4 regions of the Salipiger sp. PrR003 genome follow, and region 2 is predicted to be linked to each of the others. Evidence: riboswitches for the same ligand, from Rfam matches in the RefSeq annotation. Region 2 holds a riboswitch; each other region holds the start of a gene.

Region 1 (3,201 bases), on a different contig from region 2:
CGCGAAGCTGCATTCCCCGTCGAGCATCACCACCACGGTCTCCTCGCCCGCGGGCCAGCCCCGCGCGCGGAGGCGCCGCCCGGTGGTGAGTTTCACCGCGCCGTTCACGCTGTTGAGCGGGATCGCATGGGCGGCGGTCAGCGCCTGGATCGCGGTGATGCCGGGGACCACCCGCAGCCTTGGGGGCGGCTGGAGGCGCCCGGCGATGCGCAGCGTGCTGTCGTAGAGAGCCGGATCCCCCCAGACCAGCAAGGCGACCGGCCCCTCCGGCGCGCCGTGCAGCGCCGCGATCCAGCGCCGGGCGATCTCGTCGTGCCAGGCGGCGACGCGCTCGGCATAGGGGAGCGTCGGATCGCGCACGGGGTAGGTGAAGGTGCGGATCTCGGCGTTTGTGCCCGCGGCCTCGAGGATCACCTGGCGCAGCGCCCGGAGGTCGTCTTTCGCCTCGCCCTTCAGCGGCAGCAGGATGACGGCCGCGTCGCGCAGCGCCTGTACCCCCTCGAGGGTCACATGGCCGGGGCTGCCGGTGCCGATGCCGACAAGCCAGAGGTCCTGGATCATGGAGCTTTCCTTGCGGTGGGTGCCCGGCCCCGTTCTGGGGACCGGGCGCCTGGTCAGGCGGTATAGAGCCTTGGCGCGAAGAGCCGGCCGAGCCCGGTGTCGCGCAGCGATTTCGCGGCGGCGAGCGCGGCGAGATCGGCCAGCGGCTCGATCAGCAGCACCAGCATGTAGGCGCCGCCGAAGGTCAGCACCGCGCCGAAGGTCTCGGCCGAGATACCCTGGCCGTAGAAGACCCAGAAGGTGACCCAGGCGACGACCCCGGCCTGGAACACACCCGAGAGCTTCAGCACGTCGGCATAGCGCAGGTCCACATAGGCCGTGTCCGCGGGCACCACACGACGGGCGAGCGCCGCGGTTGCGAAGAGCGGCACCAGAAGCGTGGTGACATTGACGAAGTACATCGGCAGGTCGCTGGGCGCGAAGAACAGCCCCTGAACAAGCAGACCCAGCGCCAGACCCATCGCGGCGGGTGCGGCGCCGAGCAGCAGGAAGAGCGTCGAGCCGAGGATGAAATGCACCTCAGAGACACCCACCGGGAAGTGCGGCAGCACCTCGAAGAAGACGAAGGTGCCCACGGCGGCCATCAGCGTGCGCGCGGCAAGCGAAACGAGGTTGCTGCGCGCCGCGTCCTCTGCGGCGAGCTTGGCGGTATAGCCGGCGGCGCCTGCCGCGGTGACGGCGGCAAAGGCCAGTTTGGCGCCGTCGACGACGCCGGGTTCGATATGCATGATATTTCCTTTACGTGTGGCTGCCCCACCGGCAGCGAAATTGCCCATGAGGGCGGGAAAGGGGGTCGCATGGCAGGTCTCCTGACTCGCAGATCGTCGCGCCTCGGCCCTTCCCGGCATGCCTGCCAGTGGATCTTCCTCGGCGCTCCTCGCTTACAGTTGCGGGGGCAGTCCGGGCCTCTCACCCGGTTCCCTTGCGTCCCGTGCGGGACACCATGCGGGGTCGGCTCAGCGCCGGGCTTTGGTCTGGATGCGCGCCTCCTCTTCGGCTTGTGCGCGGGGGGCAGACGGCTCCTCCGCCGAGATCAGGTGAAAGAAGGTTCCCGTGACCTGCCCGCGCCGCGAGCCGGTCTCGGCCACCGGGGCGCCATCGGCATCGGCGACCTCGGCCAGCGGCGGGTCGGGTTGCTGCAAGATGGTGGAGTAATGGAACTCATGGCCGCGCAGCGCCGCCCCGGCGTCGAAGCCCGGCATCGGCGCGCGCAGCACCGCGCGGCGATAGCCCAAGTGGAACTTGCGGGTCTCATAGCTGGTGACGAGGCCCAGCAGGCCCGCCATTTCGTGCCGCGTGCCGCCTTTGTCGATCAGCCCCGCGCCAAGGGCCATGTAGCCGCCGCACTCGCCGTGGACCGGGCGCGTCTCGGCATGGCGGCGCAACCCGGCGCGGAAGGTCTCGGCGGCGGCGAGCCGCCCGGCGTGCAGTTCGGGGTAGCCTCCGGGCAGCCAGACCAGATCGGCCCCGGCGGCGGGCGGCTCATCGGCGATCGGAGAGAACGGCAGGACCTCGGCCCCGGCGGCGCGCCAGCCTTCGAGAAGGTGCGGATAGGTGAAGGAAAAGGCCGCGTCCTGCGCCAGCGCGATGCGCTGCGCCGGGGGCCTGGGCAGGGCCGGCGTTGCGCCGGGCAACGGCCCGCCCGCAGCAGCGGTGCGGAGCGCGGCAAGGTCGACATGCTCGCGCAGGAAGGCGGCGTACCCGGCGATGGCGGCTTCGAGGTCCGGATGCTCCACGGCCTGGATGAGCCCGAGGTGCCGCTCCGGCAGGGTCAGGTCGCCGCGCCGGGGCAGCACGCCGAGCACCGGCAGCCCGGCGCGCTCCATGCCGAGCCGCGTGAGCCGCTCGTGGCGGGGCGAGGCGACGCGGTTGAGAATCACCCCGGCGAAGGGCAGATCGGGCATGTACTGCCGGAACCCCAGCGCCGTTGCGGCGGCGGATTGCGCCTGCCCGCCCACGTCGAGCACCAGCACAACCGGCCAGCCCATCGCCCGCGCCGTCTCGGCGCTGCTGCCAAAGCCCTGCTGGCCGCGCGTCGCGACCCCGTCGTAGAGCCCCATCGAGCCCTCGGCGAGGCAGATGTCCGCCCCCGCCGCCTGCGCCGCGATCGCCTGCCAGAGGTGTGGTCCCATGGCCCAGCCGTCGAGGTTGAAGCTTAGCCGCCCGCTGGCAGCGCGGTGGAAGGCCGGGTCGATGTAGTCGGGGCCGGACTTGAAGGGCTGAACCGCCAAGCCGTCCTCGGCCAGCGCCCGCAGCAGGCCCAGCATCACCGTGGTCTTGCCGGTGCCCGACGAGGGCGCCGAGACCAGAAGTCCGGGAACCTCAGCCATCGATCTGCGCCTCCTGCTCGGGGGTCCAGCCACTCCACGGGCTCTCGGCGCTTTGCGGGCGGTGGCGGCGGTCGTAGTCCACCGCATAGAGGCAGCTCTCTTCAAAGCCCTCGCCCGCCAGCGCCGGTCCGACAAGGATGAGCGCGGTGCGGGTGATGCCCGCGCCGAGCTTGTCCTCGATGTCCGACAGCGTGCCGCGCAGGATCACCTCGTCCGGCCAACTGGCGCGGTAGACCACGGCGACGGGGCAGTCCGCGCCATAGGCGGGGGAGAGATCGGCAACCACCCGCGCGATGTTCTGGATCGACAG
Region 2 (3,201 bases):
GATGGCAGAGGTCGGCAGCGGCGGCGGGCTGATCGTCATCACCCACGATCTTGCGCTGGCGCGGCGGGTCGGTGGGCAGATCATCGTGCTGCGCAAGGGCCGCGTGGTCGAGACCGGCCCCACCGCCGATGTCCTTGCCGCGCCAAGATCCGACTACACCGCCCGGCTGATCGCGGCGGACCCCGAGACATGGCAAAAGCGCGCGCCCGCGCCCGCGGGCAGCAGCGTGGTTCGGGCCGAGGGGCTCGCCGCGACCCGCGGCGACCGGGAGCTTTTCCGTGATGTGTCGCTGGATATCGCCGCGGGGCAGATCTTCGGGATCACTGGGCCCTCGGGCTGTGGGAAATCGACGCTGGGGGATGTGCTGCTCGGGCTGCACCGCCCCTCCGCCGGGCGCGTCACCCGCACTGCATCTCGGGCGCGCGCCTACCAGAAGCTGTATCAGGATCCCGTCGCGGCCTTTCCGCGGCACCAGAGCCTTCAGCGCACGCTGAGCGATGTGGCGCGGCTGCATGGGCAGGACCCGCGGCAGATCGAGCACCACATGGAGCGCCTCGGCCTTGCCCCAGTGCTGCTGGGTCGCAAGCCGGGCGAGGTCTCGGGCGGGGAGTTGCAGCGACTGGCGATCCTGCGCCTGCTGCTGGTGCGCCCGGCCTTCATCTTTGCCGATGAGCCGACCTCGCGGCTTGATCCGATCACCCAGGCAGAGGTCATCAGCCTGCTTGTGGACACCGCCGAGCGCGACGGCTGCGCCATCATGCTGGTCAGCCACGATCCGGCGCTGGTGGCAAAGACCGCCGACCGAGGGCTTTCGCTTCACTGCCCGGCCGGGATGCAGGGCGACCCCGATACGCCGGGCCGATGCGAGCATGGCAACTTGACAAAGCACGGCGCCGCCCCGAGGTTCGCCGCGAACGGTTCCCATCCGGGATGAAAAGGGAACCCGGTGACGCGGCCTTGGGCCGCGGACTCCGGGACTGCCCCCGCAACTGTAAGCGTCCGTTCCGAGCCACCCGCCCCTCCGGGCGAAGCCACTGCGCCAAACGGCGCGGGAAGGCGGTTTCGGGACCATGGCCGCAAGTCAGGAGACCTGCCGTTCCGGCCCCGCGATCCCGCGGGGGCGTCACCTGCGCAACCGACCGGACGGGGTGTCCGGGAAAGGATATTGATGTTTCTTGCAACCTCGGGCCGCCTCCGCGGCCTTGCGCTGCTGTGCTGCGCCTTGCTGCCCATTCCTGAAACCACATTTGCTGAATCGACCGACTACCCGTTGCAGATCCCCAACTGCGACCGTGTGACGACCTATGCCAAGCCGCCCGAGCGCGTGGTCTCGATCGGCCAAGGCACGACGGAGATCCTGCTCTCGCTCGGCCTCGCCGAGCATATCGTCGGGACCGCCATCTGGCTCGCGCCGCTACCAGCGCCGCTGGTCGACGCGGGGCAAGCCGTGCCGCGCATCGCCGACAACTCGCCCGGTTTCGAGGCCGTGCTGAAAGCCCGCCCCGATTTCGTCGCGGCGCAGTGGATCAACGACATCGCCCCGGATCAGGCCCGGGTTGGCACCTTCGCCCAGTTCGACGATTTCGGCATCAGCACCTATGTCTCGCCTGCGGAATGCGCCAAGAGCGACTTCGTTGCGGGCAGCGGCGACGGCGCCCGCGCGCAGGCCTGGAGCGACGATCTGCTGAACCGGGAGATCACCGAACTGGCCCAGATCTTCGGCGTGCCGGCGCGGGGGGCTGACCTGGTTGCTGCCAATGCCGCCCGGATCGAGGCGGCAACGGCGGGTGCGGCAGCGCTGCAGGCAAGGGACGTCTCGGTGCTCTACTGGTTCTCGTCGCCCGAGATCGCCGGCGAAGCCTATGTGGCCGGGCGGTTCGGAGCCCCGGCATGGATTTCCGAAGTTGTGGGGGTGCGCAACGTGATCACCTCGGACGAGGAATGGCCGCTGGTTGGCTGGGAGACGATTTCAGAGCTCGATCCGGATGTAATCGTGCTGGGCACCATGGAGCGGCGCAACCTCCCCGGCGACGACGTGGGCGCGAAACGCGCGTTCCTGGAAAGCGATCCGGTTGCCAGCCAGCTGCGCGCGGTGCGTGCGGGACATCTGATCGAGATGCCCGCGCATTCGATGAACCCAACGCTTCGGGCCGTCGACGGGGTCGAGGTCCTTTCGACGGGCCTGAAAGACATCGGTCTTACGCGGTGAGCGTTTCGCGCCGGACCCGCTCCGGCCCTCTGACGGGGCTGGGGTCCTTCGTGCTTGCCGGTGGCGTCGCCCTCACCCTCGCGACCTGCTGCGCGGTTCTCTTCGGCGAGATCAGCGTGACCCCGCGCGAGGCCCTGTCCACGCTGGCCAACCGACTCTTCGGGCTCGACCTTCCGGTCGATCCGATCCGCGAGGGGATCGTCTGGCACTACCGGCTGAGCCGGGCGGTGGTCGCCATGTGCGCCGGAGCCTCTCTGGCGATCTGCGGCGTGGTGCTGCAGGCGCTGCTGCGCAACCCGCTCGCCGAGCCCTACCTGCTTGGGATTTCGGCCGGCGCCTCGACCGGCGCGGTGCTGGTCATCGTACTCGCGCTCGGTGCCGGGGCCGTCACGGTTTCGGCCGGGGCCATGGCGGGGGCGCTCCTCGCCTTTGGCTTTGTGGCGGTGCTGTCTTTCGGCGCGGGCCGCGGTGCCGAGAGGGTCATCCTTGCCGGCATCGCCGGCTCGCAGCTGTTCAATGCCGCCACATCCTTCATCGTCACCTCCTCGGCCAGCGCCGAGCAGACCCGTGGCATCATGTTCTGGCTGCTTGGCAGCCTTGGCGGTGTGCGCTGGCCGGATGCCGGCCTGGCCCTGCCCGTGTTGCTCGTGGGGCTGTCTGTCTGCCTCTACCGGGCGCGGGCGCTCGATGCCTTCGCCTTCGGCGAGGATGCGGCCGCCTCGCTCGGGGTCGATGTCGCGCGTGTGCGCGTCGAGCTTCTGGGACTTACCGCACTTCTCACCGCCTGCGTTGTCAGCATCGTCGGGGCCGTGGGCTTCGTCGGGCTGGTGATCCCGCATGCGACCCGCTTCTTCGTCGGTCCGGCGCACGGGCGGCTCATCCTAGGCTCGGCAATTGCGGGCGCGGCCTTCATGGTCTTGGCTGACGTGCTGTCGCGCCTCGTGTTGCCGGGACAGGTGCTGCCGATCGGGGTGATCACCGCACTCTTCGGC
Region 3 (3,201 bases), on a different contig from region 2:
GAAGGCATCGGTCACATCGGCGTCGAGCGACAGCGACAGGTCGTGCAGCGGCACACGGGACAGACGGTCGCCGGTCTGCGCGTCCTTGCTGTCGGTCCAGGTGTAGGCGGCGGCAAGCGACAGCGCCTCGGACAGGTTCACCCCGCCGGTCAGTTCCACGCCCTGCGTCCAGCTGGTGCCGTCGATCTGCACGTAATTTGGGTAGTTGTAGTCAATGAGGTCGGTGATCTCGGTGCGGAAGAGGGTCGCGCCGAGGTAGCCCGCGCCGAAGCGCTGTTCGACGCCGAGCTCGTAGCTCACCGAGGTCTCGGGCTCGAGAACCGGGTTACCCGAGCCGGTTGAGTAGAGCTCGTAGGGAGAGGGCGCGCGGAAGCCCGTGCCGACGCTGGCACGCAGCGTGAGGTCGGGGTTCGGAAGGTAGGCCAGCGAGATTCGGCCCGTGGTCTTGCCGCCGAATTCGGAGTGGTCGTCGTGGCGCAGGGCGGTGACCAGTTCCAGCTTGTCGCTCAGGTGCCAGTCGGCCTGTGCCCAGATTCCGATGGTCGCGTAGTCGCCTTCGCTGTCACCCCATGCGCTGAGTACCTCGAACTCCTCGCGCATGTAATCGGCGCCGAAGGTGAGGGTTGCGGCGCCGAGTCCGGTCTGGCCCTCGTAGCCGAGACCGCGGCGCTGGCCGAGATAGTCAGTATCCGACCCCTCGTAGGTGTCGGTGCGGTCGGTCTCGAAGACCTGCGCCGAGAATTCGTGGCGGACGCCGCCGGTTTCCACGCGCGCGAAAGCCCGCGCGCCGTATTGCTCGCCCTCAACCTTCTCGTCGTGCGTGACGCCGTCCGTCGGGCCGAACTCGTCGTAATCGTGGCTGCTTTTTTCCCAGAAGGCCGCGCCGCCCAGGGTCACCGTGTCGGTCAGCGCGTAGTCGCCCGAGAAGCTAAGACGGGTGGCCTCGTGACCGTCGGCCTCGTCGTTGCCGTCGTCTTCGTCGGCGGCGGAATAGCCGTCGGTCTTGATGTAACTCAGCGACGAGGCGAAACTGCCGCGCGTGCCAAGGTAGCTGAGGTTGTAGCCCAGCTTGCGGGTGTCATAGCTGCCGTATTCGGCTTCGACGCTCTGGCTTAGCCCTTCCTCGGTGGCGCGGTTGGTGGTGATGTTCACCACGCCGCCGATCGCCTCGGAGCCGTAGAGCGCCGATTGCGAGCCCTTCAGCACCTCGATGCGACTGATGCCGCCGGTGGTCAGCGTGCCGAAGTCGTATTGGATCTGAGGCGCCGAGGTGTCGGTGACGTCGATACCATCGATGTAGACGCCAACATATCGGCTCGAGAGGCCGCGAATGCGCATGTAGGTGAGCCCGCCGATACCGCCGTTACGCGATACGCTGACGCCGGGCAGCCGCGCGAGGTGGTCGGCGAGCAGCGTCTCGCCGCTTTGCTCGAGGTCTTCCTTGGTGACCACCTCCACCGTCACCCCGCTGCGCGCAAGCTCGGTGCTTTCGCCGCGGTTGGCGCTGAGGGTCAGCGTGCCGAGGTCGGTGGCCTCCTGCGCGAAGGCGGTGCCCGTGAGGCCGAGCGTGGTGAGGGCGGTGGCTGTGAAGAGCGCTGCGCGCTGCGTTGGCTTCATGGTCCCTTTTCCGTTCTTTTCTTGTCGCCGGAAGGGAGTCCCCTGCCGCAGACGGTTAGCGTGATGCCACCTCTACGGAAGGTCCGTCGCCCGCGGCGCTCCCCGCGCCGGGACTGGGTGATCGGCTTCGGCAGGTCTCCTGACTCGCGGGTCATCGCTTGGCCGGGTCTTCCCGCCCCGAAAGGCAGTGACTTAGGTCCGGCGTCGCTCTCCGCCTACAGTTGCGGGGGCAGTCACGGAGTTGGGCAGGCCGCCCGCACCGCATTCCCTATTCACCGGGCAGCAAGCCGCCCGGAACCGAAGCAGGGACGGCATAGCGACTCGCCGCGCGTCGCGCAATGATCAGAAACGGTCGGACACCTTGAGGCGCGCGGGCTCAGCTCCGCAGCCCGTCCAGGACCGGCTGGCGCAGCACCACGGCGGCGGGCAGCAGGGACAGCAGCAGGGCGAGCGAGACGAAGCCGGCCAGCAGGTGCAGCTCGGTCCAGCCCGGCAGGGCCGAGATCGCGATGTCGGTGCGGGCGCTCAGCACGCGCGACAGCAGCCCCGCCGCGCCCCAGCCAACCGCCAGTCCGAGCAGCGCCCCCGCGAGCAGCAGCACCGCGCAGAAGGCCCAGACCGTGGCGAAGACGAAGCGCCGGGGCGCGCCGAGCGCGCGCAGCAGCGCGATCTGGCGGCGGAAGAGGCGGGTGAGGATGAAGAGCCCGGTGAGCACGCTCGCCGCCACCAGCCCCTGGGTGACCAGCGCCATCACCGACATCGCCTGGCGCACGTCGCCGATCACTCGGTAGAGCCGCGAAAGCACCGCGCCGGGGAAGAAGGCCATGGTTTCGCCGTCCCGGGTGAACTCGGAACGCAGCGCGTAATTGGCCCAGAGCTCCTGCGCTCGCACCACCACGGCGGGGGTGCCGGGAAAATACTCGGGATCGAAGGGCGGGCCGATCCGGGCCTCATTGTCCGGCGCGTGGCCGTTGGCGAGCCCGTGGATTTCCCAGACGTATTCGACCGGGATCAGGATCGCCCGATCCCAGGGCGTGCCGGTGGGCGCCATGCGGCCGACCACGGTGATGGCTGCGCCATGGTCGTGGTCGTGGGCCTCGTCGTGGTGAGTGTCTCCATCATGGTCCTCTGCCCCTACCGCCTCGTGGCTGCCGCCATGCGCCTCGGGATCGGCAGCGTCGCCGGTGCCATGCGCGGGGGTGAAGCCTGCGCCGATCTCCAGCGGCACCAGCGCGCCGATCACCGCCTCGGCGTGATCCTCCCAGAGCCGCCCCTCAATCCGGTCCTCGGAAAGATGGCGCAGGAAGTCCGCGGTCGTGCCGACCACCGGCGCGCTGCCGTAGCTGTCTCCGAACGCCAGCGGCGCGGCGATGGAGACCTGCGGGTGACCGGCGATCTCGGCGTAGGCGGTGCCCGAAACCAGCCCCATGTCCGAGGGCTGCAGGAAGACCGAGGCGAAGAGGGCAGTCAGCTCGCTGCCCGGCGCCGCGACGATGACGTCGAACTTGTCCGCCGCCTGCGCTGTGCCGCGGCGCAGCCCGCGCTCCTGCGCCAGCAGCCCGATGCCCATGCCGGTCGAGATTC
Region 4 (3,201 bases), on a different contig from region 2:
GCGGCGCGCACCGCCTATGCCTGCCCGGCGCGCATCGTGCCGGTCAATGGCGCGCAAGGGGCGATCCAGCTGGTGCCATCACTGCGCGCGCCCGGACGGGCGGCGGTGCTGGGGCCGACCTACAACGAGCATGCGGCGGCGCTGCGCGCGGGCGGTTGGCAGGTGACCGAGACAACCCGCCTCGCGGCCCTTCACGGCGCCGATATCGCCGTGGTGGTAAACCCTAACAACCCCGACGGGCGGCACAGCGATCCCGAGACGCTTTGTGCGCTGGCAGCGCGGGTCGGGCTGCTGGTGGTGGACGAGAGTTTTGCCGATCCCGAGCCCGGGCGCTCCATCGCGCCGCGCCTCGACGGAGGCCTGCCGAACGTCATCGTGCTGCGCTCCTTCGGCAAGTTCTACGGGCTGGCCGGTCTGCGGCTGGGGTTCGCGCTGGCGCAAGGCGCGCTCGGCGACCGGCTGGCCGAGCTTGCCGGGCCCTGGCCGGTCTCGGGCCCGGCGATCGAGATCGCCTCGGCGGCGCTTGCCGACCGCCAGTGGCAGGCGGAGACCACCGCGCGCCTCACCAGCGACGCCGCGCGGCTCGACGCCCTGGCGCAGGGGACCGGCTGGGCCTTGGTCGGCAGCACGCCGCTTTTCCGCACCTACGCCGCCCCGGACGCGCTGGCGGCGCAGGACCGCCTTGCCCAGAGCCATGTCTGGACCCGCATCTTCCCCTATTCCGAGCGCTGGATCCGCCTCGGCCTGCCGCCCTCGGACCGCTGGGCACAGCTCGAGGCGGCCTTCGCCACGCTTTGAGCGCTCAGAATTCGACGCCCTGCTGCGCCTTGATCCCGTCGCGGAACGGGTGCTTGACCAGCGTCATCTCGGTCACCAGGTCCGCCGCCTCGATCAGCTCGGGCTTGGCGTTGCGCCCGGTCAGGCAGACGTGGGTCATCTCCGGTTTCCGTTCGAGCAGGAAGCCGACCACCTCGTCGATATCGAGATACCCGTAGCGCAGCGCGATGTTGATCTCGTCGAGCAGCACGAAGCGCACCTCGGGATCGAGGATCTGTTCCTGCGCGATCTGCCAGCCGCGCTGCGCCGCCGCGATGTCGCGCGCGCGGTCCTGCGTCTCCCAGGTGAAGCCCTCTCCCGAGACGAAGAAGCGGCACTCATCGGCAAATTTCTCGCGGATCATCTTCGCCTCGCCGGTGACCCAGTTGCCCTTGATGAACTGCACCACGGCGCAGGGCATGCCATGGGCGATGCAGCGCAGGATCATCCCGAAGCCCGACGACGACTTGCCCTTGCCGGGGCCGGTATGAACGAGAATGAGGCCCTTTTCAGCGGTTTTCCCGGCCATCATCCGGTCCCGCGCAGCCTTGATTTTCTTCATCTTTTCCGCGTGGCGGGTGTTGGTCTCATCGTTCATGCTGCTCTCTCCGGTCTTGACAGGGGTCGGATTTCCGGGCGATCTGACCCCACGCTGGTGCCCGTGTAAACGGGTGAAAAGGGAATGTGCAGCCGCGAGTGATCGCGGTCAGGCACAGCCGCCCCCGCGACCGTGAACGGAAAAGGGCGCTCGGAAAGCCACTGGCCATCGGGCTGGGAAGGCAGAGCGCCTGCTGGGCCAAACGCCCTGAATTCCGTGAGCCGGGAGACCTGCCAGCCATGACTTTTGAGACCGGACGGGGTGTGCCGGTGTCGGGGTGTTCCCATGCCCGGGATCCATTCCGCCGTTACCCCTGTGCGCCCAATGGATGAGGCGACACGAATGATGGACTGCGCGCACACGCGTCAGGAGAGTGACACCGAACTGCTGGTCTGCGTGACCTGCCGCCGGGCGGGGGTGACCCCAGAGGACGCGCGGCGCCCCGGTCAGGCGCTCTTTGACCAGATCACCGCGCTCGATCGGCCCGAAGGGGTGCGGATCACCGCCACCGACTGCCTGCAGAACTGCGATTTCGGCTGCACCGTCGCGCTGCGCGGCGGGGCGGAGAAGTGGACCTACGTCTTCGCCAACGTCGACGAGTCCGCGCATCCCGAGATGCTGCTCGCCGGCGCCGCGCAATACCACGCGGCGCCCGACGGGGTGATCCCCTGGCGCCAGCGCCCCGAGCATTTCAAGCGCAACTGCGTCGCCCGCATCCCCCCGCTTACCCCCGCGCCCAAGCAACAGGACCGCTGAACATGGCCGATCTTACGAAACTCCCCGTCACCGTGATCACCGGCTTTCTCGGCTCGGGCAAGACCACCCTCGTCAGCCACCTGATGCGCAACCCGGGCGGGCGGCGGCTCGCGGTGGTGGTTAACGAATTCGGCGACGTCGGCGTCGATGGCGAGATCCTGCGCGGCTGCGCGATCCCGGACTGCCCCGCCGAGAACGTGGTCGAGCTGGCCAACGGCTGCATCTGCTGCACCGTGGCCGACGATTTCATCCCCACCATCGAGGCGCTGCTGGCGCTCGAGCCGCGCCCCGACCACATCCTCATCGAGACCTCGGGCCTCGCGCTGCCGAAGCCGCTGCTGCAGGCCTTCGACTGGCCGCAGATCCGCGCCCGCATCACCGTCGACGGCGTCATCGCGCTCGCCGACGCCGAGGCGGTCGCAGCGGGCCGCTTCGCCCCCAACGTGGCGGCGGTGGACGCACAGCGCGCCGCCGACGAGAGCCTCGATCACGAGACGCCGCTGTCGGAGGTCTTCGAGGACCAGATCGCCTGCGCCGACATCGTGCTGCTGACCAAGCCCGATCTTGCCGGCGCCGAGGCCGTGGCCCGTGCCCGCGAGGTCATCGCCGCCGAGGCGCCGCGCCCGATGCCGGTGGTCGAAGTGGCAGAAGGCGTGGTCGACCCGCGGATCATCCTCGGGCTCGGTGCCGCCGCCGAGGACGATCTCGACGCCCGGCCCAGCCACCATGACACCCCGCACGACCACGACCACGAGGAGTTCGAGTCGATCACCGTCGACCTTCCCGAGCTCGCCGATCCCGCGCAGCTGGTCCACGCCATCGAGGGGCTCGCCCGCAGCCACAACATCCTGCGGGTGAAGGGCTATGCGGCGGTCTCGGGCAAGCCGATGCGCCTGCTTGTGCAGGCCGTGGGCGCGCGGGTGCGGCACCAGTTCGACCGTATGTGGCAGCCGGGCGAGGCCCGCGCCGGGCGGCTGGTGGTGATCGCCGAGCATGATGACATCCGCGAAGACGAGATCCGCGCCGCCCTG

What was found. Region 2 has a riboswitch for cobalamin ahead of G0D83_RS06125 (ABC transporter substrate-binding protein). Riboswitches for the same ligand answer to the same signal wherever they lie in the genome.
Region 1: it holds a riboswitch for cobalamin, as region 2 does, so the genes downstream of both, G0D83_RS04460 (energy-coupling factor ABC transporter permease) here and G0D83_RS06125 (ABC transporter substrate-binding protein) in region 2, are expected to answer to the same signal.
Region 3: it holds a riboswitch for cobalamin, as region 2 does, so the genes downstream of both, G0D83_RS03010 (TonB-dependent siderophore receptor) here and G0D83_RS06125 (ABC transporter substrate-binding protein) in region 2, are expected to answer to the same signal.
Region 4: it holds a riboswitch for cobalamin, as region 2 does, so the genes downstream of both, G0D83_RS04400 (DUF1636 domain-containing protein) here and G0D83_RS06125 (ABC transporter substrate-binding protein) in region 2, are expected to answer to the same signal.

Annotation. Positions count from the first base shown of each region.
Region 1 covers NZ_JAAGOV010000026.1:152,674-155,874, reverse strand. The annotation lists gene cobF (precorrin-6A synthase (deacetylating)) at 1-561, opposite strand, end outside; gene G0D83_RS04460 (energy-coupling factor ABC transporter permease) at 615-1,289, opposite strand; cobalamin riboswitch at 1,343-1,522, opposite strand; gene G0D83_RS04455 (cobyrinate a,c-diamide synthase) at 1,518-2,891, opposite strand; gene cobM (precorrin-4 C(11)-methyltransferase) at 2,884-3,201, opposite strand, start outside.
Region 2 covers NZ_JAAGOV010000029.1:31,491-34,691, forward strand. The annotation lists gene G0D83_RS06120 (ABC transporter ATP-binding protein) at 1-934, shown strand, start outside; cobalamin riboswitch at 914-1,098, shown strand; gene G0D83_RS06125 (ABC transporter substrate-binding protein) at 1,169-2,209, shown strand; gene G0D83_RS06130 (iron ABC transporter permease) at 2,239-3,201, shown strand, end outside.
Region 3 covers NZ_JAAGOV010000025.1:21,316-24,516, reverse strand. The annotation lists gene G0D83_RS03010 (TonB-dependent siderophore receptor) at 1-1,617, opposite strand, end outside; cobalamin riboswitch at 1,729-1,934, opposite strand; gene G0D83_RS03005 (FtsX-like permease family protein) at 1,994-3,201, opposite strand, start outside.
Region 4 covers NZ_JAAGOV010000026.1:140,023-143,223, forward strand. The annotation lists gene cobD (threonine-phosphate decarboxylase CobD) at 1-798, shown strand, start outside; gene cobO (cob(I)yrinic acid a,c-diamide adenosyltransferase) at 803-1,414, opposite strand; cobalamin riboswitch at 1,453-1,667, shown strand; gene G0D83_RS04400 (DUF1636 domain-containing protein) at 1,757-2,170, shown strand; gene cobW (cobalamin biosynthesis protein CobW) at 2,173-3,201, shown strand, end outside.